Regions from separate parts of the Paenibacillus sp. p3-SID1389 genome, predicted to be linked through region 1. Evidence: predicted binding sites of a transcription regulator. Region 1 holds the regulator's gene; each other region holds the start of a gene.
What was found. Region 1 encodes Rex, which represses fermentation and respiration genes when NADH is low (regulators of the CRP and FNR family bind a similar motif). Its sites were predicted from a motif close to TTGTGAAATATTTCACAA; they were not measured.
Positions count from the first base shown of each region.

Region 2: the regulator Rex is predicted to act here: its motif matches at 2,775-2,792, upstream of pflB (formate C-acetyltransferase).
Region 3: the regulator Rex is predicted to act here: its motif matches at 2,278-2,295, upstream of M3G15_RS11925 (formate/nitrite transporter family protein).

Region 1 covers NZ_JALXVO010000019.1:20,813-25,180, reverse strand. The annotation lists gene M3G15_RS10145 (cell wall elongation regulator TseB-like domain-containing protein) at 87-572, opposite strand; gene M3G15_RS10140 (amidohydrolase) at 633-1,931, opposite strand; gene M3G15_RS10135 (redox-sensing transcriptional repressor Rex) at 1,928-2,572, opposite strand; gene dinG (ATP-dependent DNA helicase DinG) at 2,613-4,368, opposite strand, start outside.
Region 2 covers NZ_JALXVO010000021.1:62,879-67,246, forward strand. The annotation lists gene adhE (bifunctional acetaldehyde-CoA/alcohol dehydrogenase) at 1-2,612, shown strand, start outside; gene pflB (formate C-acetyltransferase) at 2,862-4,368, shown strand, end outside.
Region 3 covers NZ_JALXVO010000024.1:49,891-54,258, forward strand. The annotation lists gene M3G15_RS11920 (molybdopterin-containing oxidoreductase family protein) at 1-740, opposite strand, end outside; gene M3G15_RS11925 (formate/nitrite transporter family protein) at 1,332-2,165, opposite strand; gene M3G15_RS21685 (hypothetical protein) at 2,379-2,570, opposite strand; partial or broken gene M3G15_RS11930 (FAD-dependent oxidoreductase) at 2,580-3,940, opposite strand.

The DNA.
Region 1 (4,368 bases):
AGCCAAAAAATAAAACGGTTCCGCGATTCAGGCTCTTCGCCTAAACAACGAAACCGTTTATTTATGATTGATCCATAGCCCCCCTGTCAGCGGTTCGGCAGGGTGAACACTTCCGGCAAAGCTTCGCCGGTCGTGAAACTGAAAAACCGATAATAATGGTGGTCCTTCTCTTTATAGAACAGCTGCCACACCAATTGGTTATTGTATATGCCTGGCAGCAGCCGAACCACCCGGATCCCCGGCAACGATTGTTTGATGATCTCACGCATTTGGCTCTCGGACTTGCCATCGGACAGCAAGCGTACCTCTGGATCATGTCCTTCCCTTAACCAGACCATCATTTGGCGGCCGGATGCATCCTCCCCTTGCACGACCCAGGTAACTTCATCCCATACCGACTTCCAAACCTTGTCGCCCCGGACGAGATCCGTCTCCTGCTTCGCCTGCTGGATAGCGGCTCTTTCGGCTTTCCACGTATCCTCATGAATGTATAGATAAAACCGGTGGAGACCCAGGAGCACGATCAACAGAATCACGAGGGACAGCAGGATCCATTTCGTTCGCTTCCTCAAGCTACTCTTCCTTTCCCTTCCTAAGCAAGCAGCCTCCTTCAGGAAACCGCGCGCCGCTCATTATCGTGCCAACAGTCCCTCAAACGCCGCTTGCGCCTCGTAGCGGATGCGTTCTTCATCCAGTGTCAGACAAGCACCGTGCTTGACTACCTGCTTACCGTTGACCCAGACATGCTCTACATCTTTGGCGCCAGCGGAATAAACGGTATGGGAGATATAATCCGTTCTCGGCAGGAAATGGGCTTGCTCCGTATTTAAGGCGATGATATCCGCCTTCATGCCAGCAGCCAGCTTGCCTGTATTTTGCAAGAAGACCGATTTCGCGCCGTATTCCGTCCCCATTTTCAGAGCTTCCAGCGCAGGAACCGCCGTTGGATCGCCGGATACGCCTTTATGAATCAGCGCAGCCAAACGAATCTCCTCCAGCATATCCAGGTTATTATTGCTCGCCGGACCGTCAGTACCCAGCGATACAACTACGCCCTTCTTCAGGAGTTCCGGTACGCGGGCGACCCCGCTGGCCAGCTTCAGGTTACTGCCTGGGTTATGCGAGATGGTAACGCCGTGCGCTGCCAAGATGTCGATTTCCTCGTCCGTCAAATGCACAGCGTGGGCAAGCAGGGTCGGGCGGGAGAACATCCCCAGCTTCAGCAAATGTTCTACCGGGCGGACGCCGTAATCGTTAACGTTCTGCTCTACCTCGGCGCGCGTCTCCGACATATGCGTGTGCATCGGCAAATCGAGATCATGGGCAGCTTGCACAAATTTCTCGATAAAGGCTGGCGGGCAGGTGTATGGTGCATGCGGCGACATCATCGTGGTGATGCGGCCTTCTGCCTTGCCGTGCCAGTTCTGAGCAAACGCGATCGCTTCTTTGAGCTTCTGATCTTGCTCTTCCGGGGAGCACAACCCGATGGCCCCGCGCATCAACACGGCGCGAATACCCGATTCCTCCACGACTTTGGCCACTTCGTCCATGTGATCGTACATATCCAGGAACGTCGTCGTCCCGCCCTTGAGCATTTCCAACACAGATAACGCCGTACCGGCATACACATCCGCCGCAGTAAATTTGGCTTCCATCGGCCACATTTTCTCCTGCAGCCAGGTTTGCAGCACCATATCATCCCCATAGCCGCGCAGCAGCGACATCGCCGCATGGCCATGGGTATTGATCAGGCCCGGCAGGAACAACAACCCTTTGCCGTCCAACGTTTCGGCGCCTTCCACGCCTTCCGGGCGCTCTTCGCCAATATAGCTGATCGTATCGCCCTCAACGAGCATATATCCGTGAATTACAGGACGGTCCGCATTTAAGACGGCAAACGTCCCGTTCTTAATTAACCATTTACGACTCATACGTTGCTTGTTTCCTTTCCGTCTTCCAAGTAGTAAGCCAAGCTCAGCAAATCAGTAGTGAAGTCAGCCGCATGGATCCGAACTTCCGGCGGAACCTTCAGAATCGTTGGCGCGAAGTTCAGAATCGCACCGATTCCGGCGGCAACCAGCTCATCCGCTACGCGTTGCGCCTCCGTATCCGGCACGGTGATGATGCCGATGCGGATATTTTTCGCCCGGACGGTTTCCGCCAGCTCTTCGATCGGCTGAATCGTGATGTTGTTGATCTGCTTGCCGATCTTAGCCGGTGAAGCGTCGAACACCGCAACAATCTTCATATTATCCTTCAAATACGCATTATAATTCGAAAGGGCTTGCCCCAGATTCCCGGCACCCACCAGCGCGACGTTAATCTGTTGGTCCAGATTGAGAATTTGTTGAATTTTTTCAATCAAATAAGCGACATCGTAGCCGATCCCCTTCCGGCCAAAATCGCCGAAATAAGCCAAATCCTTACGGATTTGCGCCGGATTGAGATCCAGCTTCTGTCCGAGCTCCTGGGAGGACACCGTTGGCACCTCCCGTCGGCTGAGTTCATTTAAGAAACGCAGGTAAACCGGCAGTCTGCGGACGACAGCGTCCGAAATTTTATCTGACTTCATGCTTGTTCCCCCTATTCTTCAATGCGATCTATGAAGCGGCTTAGGCTTCGGGATTTAACCATTCCGAGATGCGCGGAACCATCTGAGTTAATGGCATATGCTCCATCTTCGGTCCGGGCAAAGAGTATAAGAAATATTTTCCATAATAAGATTCCAGGATCCGGGTATCATAAACGATCACGATGCCGCGGTCCTGCGACGAGCGGACAAGTCGTCCGAATCCTTGCTTAAAGCGGATAACCGCTTGCGGGACGGACAGTTTCATGAATGGATTCTTCTTCTCCCGCTGCAGGCGTTCGCTCTTCGCTTCCATCAGCGGGTGGTTTGGCGGCTGGAACGGCAAGCGTACGATCGCTAAACTGGTCAGCGCCTCGCCAGGAATATCCACCCCTTCCCAAAAGCTGCTTGTCCCGAGCAGCACCGATGCGCTGTTCCCTTGGAACCGTCGGGTCAGCTTGGTGCGGCTGCCGCTGTCCATCCCTTGCCCGATCACCGTGATTCCCTCCGCTGCGAGCAGTTCCTTCAGCGGGTCATACACCTGCCTGAGCATCCGATAGGATGTAAACAGCACCAGCATGCGACCTTGCGTCGCCACCGCGGCATCCGCCAGCGATTGCACCAGCGTATGAATGAAATGGTCATCCCCCACGCTGCCCTTCACACTTGGAAAATCGCGCGGGATCACCAGCAACGCCTGATCGCGGTAGTTAAACGGCGAGGGCAGCATCGCTGTGATCAACCGATCCTCTTCCGCCGCCTCAGTCAAGCCAAGCTGCTCGATCATATATTGGAACGATTTATCCACCGATAAAGTCGCGGACGTCATAACGACACTCTTCTTCCGGTCGAAGAAAAATTGCTTCAATTGAGCGCTGACGTCAATCGGCACCGCATACATCTGGAGCGACCGGCTACGGAAGTTCCCGTTCGCCTCCATCCAATAGACGGTGTCCTCGCTCTCCAACTTCATGAAGAAGCGCAGCGCTTCCCGTTCCCCGGCTAAATCTTTAAACAAGCCGCTGATATCGGTGATCAGGCTCTCCGCTGCATAATCGTCCTGCTCTTCTCGGATTTCGGACAGGAGGCGCTCCCCTTTCCGAAGCACGTCGCCAAGACCTACGTAAATTTGATTTTCGAGCGCGGTCAGCGTCTCCCAATCCTTTGGTTTTCGATTCGGCAACAGCCGGTACACGAATTGCCCGGGATCGCCAGGGGCGGCGTCGCTGCGGTCAGGCATCAAGCTGAACAGCAGCTCGCTGAGCTTGTCCCAGCTCTCCTTCACGTCCACCAGCGTTGGATAGATTCCGTCGATGACTGAGCACCATTCTGAGGCTTTCTCCGCGCCCGACGCTTCAAGCGAGCTGCGAAGGTTGGCCAGCTGCCCCGTCTTGCTGTCTTTAAATAACCGGGTCAGCGTATGCACGACCGTAAAATACTTCATATGAATCCCCAAATGCTTGCCGGCCACATCCTCTAAATGATGCGCTTCATCGATAACCAGCCGCTCGTAACCCGGCAGCAGCTGATGCCCCGCCTGGATGTCCGTAAACAGCTTAGAGTGGTTCGTAATGACCACGTCCGCGACACCGGCTTCGTGTTTTGCGCGATGATAGAAGCATTTGCGGAACCAAGGACAGGATCGGCCTAAGCAGGATTCCGACTCACTGGCCACCGTCTCCCATAAATCACCGCCGCGATTGCCGAGATTCAGCTCTTCGTCATCGCCGCTTTCCGTTTGGGTAAGCCATACGACCATTTGCGCGGCCGTCATCACCTCTTCTTTAGGTGTTGAGAAG
Region 2 (4,368 bases), on a different contig from region 1:
CTGTTAAAAACGAAGTAGCTGCTAAAGCTCAGCCAACCGCGCAAGAGTATATTCAAACGTTGATCGACAAAGCCAAGAAAGCTTCCGAAGCATTCATGAGCATGGATCAGGAGCAGATCGATAAGATCGTGCAAGCGATGGCTTTGGCTGGGCTCGACAAGCATATGCATCTGGCGAAAATGGCGATCGAGGAAACGGGACGCGGCGTATACGAAGATAAAATCATCAAGAACATGTTTGCAACCGAGTATATCTGGAACAGCATTAAGTACCAAAAAACAGTAGGCGTCATCGAAGACAATCCTTACGAGAGCTTCCAAAAAATCGCCGAGCCGGTTGGGATCATCATGGGGATTACCCCGGTCACGAACCCAACGTCGACCACCATCTTTAAATCTCTGATCGCCATCAAAACTCGCAACCCGATCATCTTCGGCTTCCATCCATCCGCGCAAGCCTGCAGCACGGAAGCCGCTAAAATATTGCTTGAAGCCGCTGTTAAACACGGGGCACCTGCGGACTGTATCCAATGGATCGAAAATCCATCCATGGACCGCACGAACGCGCTGATGAATCACCCGGATGTCGCTTGCATTCTGGCTACCGGCGGTTCCGCGATGGTTAAAGCAGCTTATAGCTGCGGTAAGCCGGCCCTCGGCGTAGGCCCTGGTAACGTTCCTTGCTTCATTGAGAAGAGCGCCGATCTGGATCAAGCGGTCAACGACCTGATCCTGTCCAAAACGTTTGACAACGGTATGATTTGCGCATCCGAACAAGCGGTGATTATCGAAGAACCGATCTTCGACCAAGTGAAGAAGAAAATGATCGCCAACGGCTGCTATTTTGTAAATAAAGAAGAAGCTGCCAAGCTGACCGCAGGAGCCATCAACGCGGAGAAATGTGCGGTGAACCCTGCGATCGTTGGTCAATCGGCCGTAAAAATCGCGGAAATGTGCGGCATCGACGTCCCGGCCGGAACGAAAATTCTCGTTGCCGAGATCGAAGGCGTTGGTCCGAAATTCCCATTGTCCGCAGAGAAGTTGAGTCCTGTACTTGCTTGCTACAAAGTGAAGAATGCAGAGGAAGGCATTAAACGTGCGCTGGAAGTTGTGCAATTCGGCGGCATGGGTCACTCCTCGGTAATCCACTCGAACAATGAGGAAGTGATTCAACAATTCTCCGATCGGATGCCAACTTGCCGGATCCTGGTGAACCAACCTTCTTCGCAAGGCGGTATCGGCGACATCTACAACACAAACCTGCCGTCGCTGACGCTGGGCTGCGGATCGTACGGACGCAACTCGACTTCGTCGAACGTCACGGCCGTGAATCTGATCAACGTGAAAAGGGTGAATCATCGTACCGTGAACATGCAATGGTTTAAAGTGCCTAGCAAAATTTACTTCGAGAAAAACTCGACGCAATACTTGGCGAAGATGCCGGACATCTCCCGCGTCATGATCGTTACTGACCCGATGATGGTGAAGCTCGGCTACGTGGAAAGAGTCGAACATTTCCTGCGTCAACGCCAAACGCCGGTAGCCATCGAAGTGTTCTCGGACGTTGAACCGGATCCATCGACCACGACCGTACAACGCGGTACTGAGCTGATGGCGAAGTTCCAACCGGACTGCATTATCGCCCTGGGCGGCGGTTCGCCGATGGACGCGGCGAAAGGCATGTGGCTGTTCTATGAATATCCGGATACCGACTTCCACAATCTGAAGCAAAAATTCATGGATATCCGCAAACGGATCTACAAATATCCGCGTCTTGGCCAAAAAGCGAAATTCGTGGCCATTCCAACGACATCGGGTACCGGTTCCGAAGTTACCTCGTTCTCGGTTATTACCGATAAAATCAACGGCAACACGAAATACCCGTTGGCGGATTACGAGCTGACGCCGGACGTTGCGATCATTGACCCTGAGTTCGTCTACAGCTTGCCGAAAGTGGCTGTTGCAGATACCGGTATGGACGTACTGACGCATGCGATCGAAGCTTACGTCTCGGTCATGGCTAACGACTACACGGACGGTCTGGCGATCAAAGCGATCCAGCTGGTATTCCAATACCTGGAGAAATCGGCGCTGACCGGCGACAAGCTGGCCCGCGAGAAAATGCACAATGCTTCGACGCTCGCAGGGATGGCGTTCGCCAACGCATTCCTTGGCATCAACCACAGCTTGGCGCATAAATGGGGCGGTCAATACGGTACGGCCCATGGACGTACCAATGCGATTCTGATGCCGCACGTCATCCGCTACAATGCGAAGAAACCAACGAAATTCGCGGCATGGCCGAAATACAGAAACTTCGTTGCCGATGAACGTTATGCGGAAATCGCCCGCATTCTGGGTCTGCCGGCTCGCACGACGGAAGAAGGCGTGAAGAGCTTGATCAAAGCGGTGCGCGATCTGAACAAGAAGCTGGGCATTCCGGAATCGTTCCAAGCGCTTGGCTTCGATGCGAAGGATTTCGAATCGCGCGTCGATTACCTGGCGGACCGTGCCTTCGAAGACCAATGTACGACTGCGAATCCGAAGCTGCCGCTGGTCAGCGAGCTGGCTGAGATTTATCGCGACGCCTTCTATGGAAGATTTGAAGAATAAGTGAACAGGCGTGTAAAAATGGTGACAAATATCACTTATTGTGATATTTGTCACAATCTTTTTGGATAGGAAGAGCTATGATTACAATATAAATGATCCCTCAGAAGTTTGTTAACGGAGTGGAACCCGGTCCTTCGGGGCCGGGCACCATAATTGTCTAAGTTGTGAAAAGTATCACAAATTTTAGGGATCATGAGGCGCGGGATAGACCTTCAACCGCGACCACATATAAAAATGGAGGGAATCAAGATGTCGGTGATCGAAAGAGAAGTAACAGAAACCAAGGCGCAAAACGCATGGAGAGGCTTCAAACCTGGGAAATGGATGAAGGAAGTGGATACGCGCGATTTTATCCAATCAAACGTGAATCCTTATGAAGGTAATGAGTCCTTCTTGAAAGGCGCTTCGGCGAACACGAAAGCGTTGTGGGATATCGTATCGCAGCTGTCCGTGAAAGAACGGGAAGCCGGCGGGGTCCTGGATGTAGACGTGAACACGCCATCCACGATCACTTCCCATGCTCCTGGATATTTGGATAAAGAGAAGGAACAAATCGTAGGCGTTCAGGGCTCAGCCCCTTTCCAACGCACGATCCATCCATTCGGCGGGATCAACATGGTCATCAATGCGTGCAAAGCTTATGGCTTTGATCTGCCAGCTGAGATCGTAAATCTGTTTACAACGATTCGCAAAACCCATAACCAAGGGGTATTTGATGCTTATACATCGGAAATGAGAGCCGCCCGTAAGGCTGGGATCATCACAGGTCTTCCTGACGCATACGGCCGCGGTCGGATCATCGGGGACTACCGCCGCGTTGCCCTGTACGGCGTAGACTTCTTGATCAAGCAAAAACAACAAGAATTGAAATCTCTTGAAGTAGATGTCATCGATGAAGATGTGATCCGGCTTCGGGAAGAAATTTCTGAACAAATTCGCGCTTTAGGCGAATTGAAACAGCTCGGCGAAATGTACGGATTCGACATTTCCAGACCGGCGAACAATGCGAAGGAAGCTTTCCAATGGTTGTACTTCGGTTATCTGGCAGCGGTCAAAGAACAAGACGGTGCGGCAATGTCCCTCGGACGCGTATCTTCGTTCCTCGATATTTACATCGAACGCGATCTGGCCGAAGGAACATTAACCGAAGAAGCAGCTCAAGAATTGGTTGACCATTTCGTCATGAAGCTGCGGATCGTGAAATTCCTGAGAACGCCAGAGTACAACGAACTGTTCAGCGGCGACCCAACTTGGGTAACGGAATCGATCGGCGGGATGTCCGTAAACGGCAAGACGCTCGTAACCAAGAACAGCTTCCGCTTCCTGCATACGCTGTACAACCTGGGGCCGGCTCCAGAACCAAACCTGACCGTGCTCTGGTCGGAGCAACTGCCTGACGCCTTCAAGAAATACTGCGCGAAGGTATCGATCGAGACGAGCTCGATTCAATATGAAAACGACGATCTGATGCGTCCGATTTACGGTGACGATTACGGTATCGCATGCTGCGTCTCCGCGATGAGAATCGGGAAACAAATGCAGTTCTTCGGCGCTCGCGCAAACTTGGCGAAAGCTCTGCTGTATGCGATCAACGGCGGTAAGGATGAAAAATCCGGCGTCCAAGTTGGTCCGGAATATCCGGCCATCACTTCGGAATACCTCGACTATGACGAAGTGAAGAAACGCTTTATCCCGATGATGGAATGGCTGGCTAAGCTGTACGTGAACACCTTGAACGTGATCCACTACATGCACG
Region 3 (4,368 bases), on a different contig from region 1:
AAGAACGCTTCGTTCACCAGGCCACGTTCGAACAGCACGTGCATCATCCCAAGCGCCAACGCTGCGTCCGTGCCCGGATAAAGCGGGATAAACCAGTCGGCCCGCTGTCCTGTCCGGTTGCGGTGCACGTCGATGACGACGAGCTGTGCTCCCTGTTTGCGGGCTTTTTCGATCAGGGCAATCTGGTGCATGTTGGTGCTAACGAGGTTGCCGCCCCACACGATGATCAGCTTGGCCTTGACCGTCTCTTCCGGGCTCGTCCCGCCGCCGAATCCCATCGTATATCTCCATCCCGCAGTGCCCGCGGAATTGCATATGCCTTGTTGCAGCTGCGTCGCGCCCAAACGGTTGAAGAACCGCCGGTCCATCCCATCGACGCTCAAGATCCCCATATTGCCGTAAAAACTGTACGGCAGGATCGACTCCGACCCATACTCCCGGATCAATCCCTTATAACGATCCGCGATCTCTTGGATCGCTTCATCCCAGGTGATGCGTTCAAACTTCCCTTCCCCCTTGCGTCCAACGCGTTTCAGGGGATACAGCACCCGTTCGGGATGGTAGACCCGCTCCGCCATATTGCGGACCTTGTTGCAGATCGCGCCTTGCGTAATCGGGTGATCGGGGTTGCCGGTCACCTTGACGATTTTTCCATTCTCTTTATGAAGCAGCAAGCTGCACGTATCGGGACAATCCAGCGGACAAACCGCAGGAAACACCCCGTTAGGTTCATGGATCATGTTCCACCCCTCCTGTCTGTAGCCTATTGTAAGAATAAACGTCCCCGGCGTAAACCCCAAGGCGGGAATTTCCTTATGGCGGGATGGTGGGATGCGAAATGGCGAGGTGGTAGGACGGTCAAGATGACGGATGGCCGGATGGCAGGTTGGCAGGGCCGGGGGCCGATGCCGGAGTGTGGGGGTGTTCCGCACACCTCTTTACACGATTATCCCCTTCGTTCAGGTGTATAACTTTGATTAATAATCCATTTTTACAAGTATCCCTTTCGTTCAGATATCCGTATTTGATTAGATATCCATCTTAGGTCGGTATCCATTTTGATCAGGTATCCGCTTTCTTCAGGTATCTTTTCGGGAGGTAGAGATTCGAAGGAAGGGGCGGTTGATGAGAGTTAATGAGGTTAATAAAGATATGAGGGATGATGAGGGTAACTTTCTAGCCCATAGCTGATCGGCTGGTTTGCTGGTTAGCTGGTTTGCTGCTAGTCGAGGCTCACTTTTATCCTTACAAATTCTTTCTGATTCATCGGGATAATGGTGTAAAAAGCGCTCCGACAGACAGCAAACCCAGCCCAGCCCAACCAAACCGGTTTATCCGTGTTCTCTCGCCGCTACAGATGACGTAGTCAACTCAGTAACCTGTGCGTCTTTGGACCCTTTATCCTTCAGAAAAGCAGTCCAATACGCCGAAGCCACGAAGATGGCCCCGCCGGTCAAATTCCCCAGCCATACCGGCACAAAGTTACCCAAGTATTCGCCCCAGGAGTAATACCCTTCAAAGATCGCTGCGGGAATCAGGAACATATTCGCAACAACGTGCTGGAAGCCGATCGCGACAAAGGCCATCGTTGGGAACCAGATGCCCAAGATTTTACCGCTCATATTGTCTGCACCATAAGACAGCCAAACCGCCAAAGCAACCAGCCAGTTGCAGCCGATCCCGGACACAAACGCTTGCAGGAAGCTGTCGTCCAGCTTATGACCGGCCATATCGACCAGCTTCTCAAGATAAGGTCCGCTGGCTGTTAAGCCAACCACATGCCCGAAAAAATAAGCAACGAACAAAGCGCCAACGAAATTGCTCAAAGTGATGAGGACGAGATTTTTGCACACGTCACCAGTGGAAATCCGCCCCGCCATCCGTGCTAACGGCACAGCCATCATATTGCCGGTCAACAGCTCACCGCCCGCCAGCAGCACGAGGATCAGCCCGATCGGGAAAACCGCAGCCCCAATGAAATTGGCGATACTGCCCCATTCCGCCGGAGCGCTGCTGATCACGCGAATATCAAGAAGGAAGCCAAGCGCGATAAACGCCCCGCCCAAAAAACCAAGAATCAATACGGTAAGCAGCGGATAATGTGCTTTTTTGACGCCATATTCCACGGATACTTCGGCAATTTGCGCAGGTTTTGAATAAGCCATGATCCTGTCTCCTTTATATGTCACTTCTAAACGACACTTCACAGGTCATTCGTCGTTATTAAGACGTGTTTATTGTAGCGTGCGAGTCTACCTCGAAAAAATAACATAGATCACGTTAACGTTTTCACAAAGTCGGTGTTGCATCATGAACACAAAAGACCCCTTCCGGAGCAATCCCGGAAAGGGTCTTTAACCTACACGTTAACCGTGCATTTACTTGGATGGTGCGGCGATCCCGTCCAATATTAACTGCCATACGGCATCGAAATCTGCATCAATCCGTTCATTCGTCCATTGGCGGAAGTGCGCAGGATGATGAAAGTGCAGGAACGCCAGAAAGATGGCTCTTGCGGCTTCCTTCGGCTCCAGCGCTTTGAATTCTCCCGCACGAATGAACTCGCTGATATTTTTTTCTTAGGCGTGAACAGTTTCCCGCTTCGGAACTTCCGGCAGCACCTCTAAGCCTGCGCTGTTCAAGAAATTCCACGGCTTGTTGTAATGAGGTTGGAAGAAGAAATCAACGAAAGCGAGCTCTTCCATTTTCATTCCGTTTTGGATGCATACCGAAATCGTTTTGATCGACTGAGTCAGATCCACCTTCGACATGATTTGTGCACCCAGGATCCGGCGAGTATTTTTCTCATAGACCACCTTCAGCATGACCGGCTCATGGGTTGGCATAAATTCCGGTCGGTAGTTGTCGGTGATGAGTACCGCCTCTGCATCCAAACCGGCGTCCTTGGCCGCTGCTAAAGTTAAACCGGTCCCGGCGATGTTATCCTCGTAAATTTTAATCCCCGAAGTGCCTTGGGTACCCATATACTTCACGGTTGGCGCAACCAAATTTCGCGCTACCAACGTCCCCATGCGAACGGCGTTGGTTGCCAGCGGGATATAGGCATGCTTGCCTGTCGGGTTATAGAAGACGGCGCAGCTGTCGCCTGCCGCATACACATCCGGCTTCGAGGTGCGCATATATTCGTCCACAATGATCGCGCCGTTGTCCAGCATGTCGACCTGACCTTTTAACAGCTCCGTGTTAGGACGGAACCCGATGCACATGATCACCAGGTCTGCAGCGTATGTGCCTTTATCGGTGATGACTTTCGTTACTTTGCCGTTCTCGCCTTCAAAGCGCGTGACCTTTTGGCCTAAAGCCAGCTCGATGCCGTGTTCGCGGAGCGATTGTTCGATCTTGTCCGTGTACTCCGGATCGAGGTATTTGCTCAAAATACGGTCCTCCGCATCGATCAACGTAACTTGCTTCCCATTAAGCTGGAACGCTTCAACCAGCTCCACGCCGATGTAGCCTGCGCCGACAACAACGATATGTTGGCTTGCTGCGCTTTTTCGATGATGGTGTTGGAGTGGTTATAGTTCTTCGAAAGCAAAATATTCTCCAGATCACTGCCCTCAAATTTCGGTACGATCGGCCACGACCCCGTCGTGACAATCAGCTTGTCGAAGCGATCTTCAAACACTTCGCCCGTCTCCAGGTTCCGGGCTTGAAGGACTTTCGCATCCGTATCTACCGATACGACTTCGTGCCGCATCTTTGTATTTACACCCAGCTCAGCCAATTGCTGCGGCGAGGAATAGAACAGCCCCTGAGGATCCTTAACCATCCCTCCGACATAAAGAGCGATGCCGCACGACAAGAACGAGATATTGTCGTTCCGTTCATATACGGTAATTTCCGCATCCGGGTAAAGTTTGGCCGTATTAACGATCGCCGCCGTGCCTGCATGGGTACATCCGATAACTGCTACTTTCATGATTTCTTCCTCCTCCATAATCAATACCTGTTTGATTGTGTATAGCTAATTTCTTAACTTGTGAAAATCGTCACTTATAAAACTCGAGTTGTTGTGAAATATTTCACTTCATGGTTCTTATTATAGTGTGACTTTTTTCACATTGCAAGAGGGAAAAGAAAGTAAAATTTCTCAATTTAAAATATCCGAAAGGCCCCTATGGCTCCTTCTCGCGCGCCTCTTTGCACGATTATCCCTTTGGTTCAGAATTGGGGAACCCTTATCAGACTTCCCTTCGATTTGGGATATTAAGCTGGAAGGTTGAGGGATCGGAAAAAAGAAAAGCACTTAGACAACTCCTGAAGCCTCTTCAGGATCGCCAAGTGCTCGTTATTCATATTGCGTATGTAGAAACCAACAACCGCGCGCATCCTTACCCCTGCGATAGC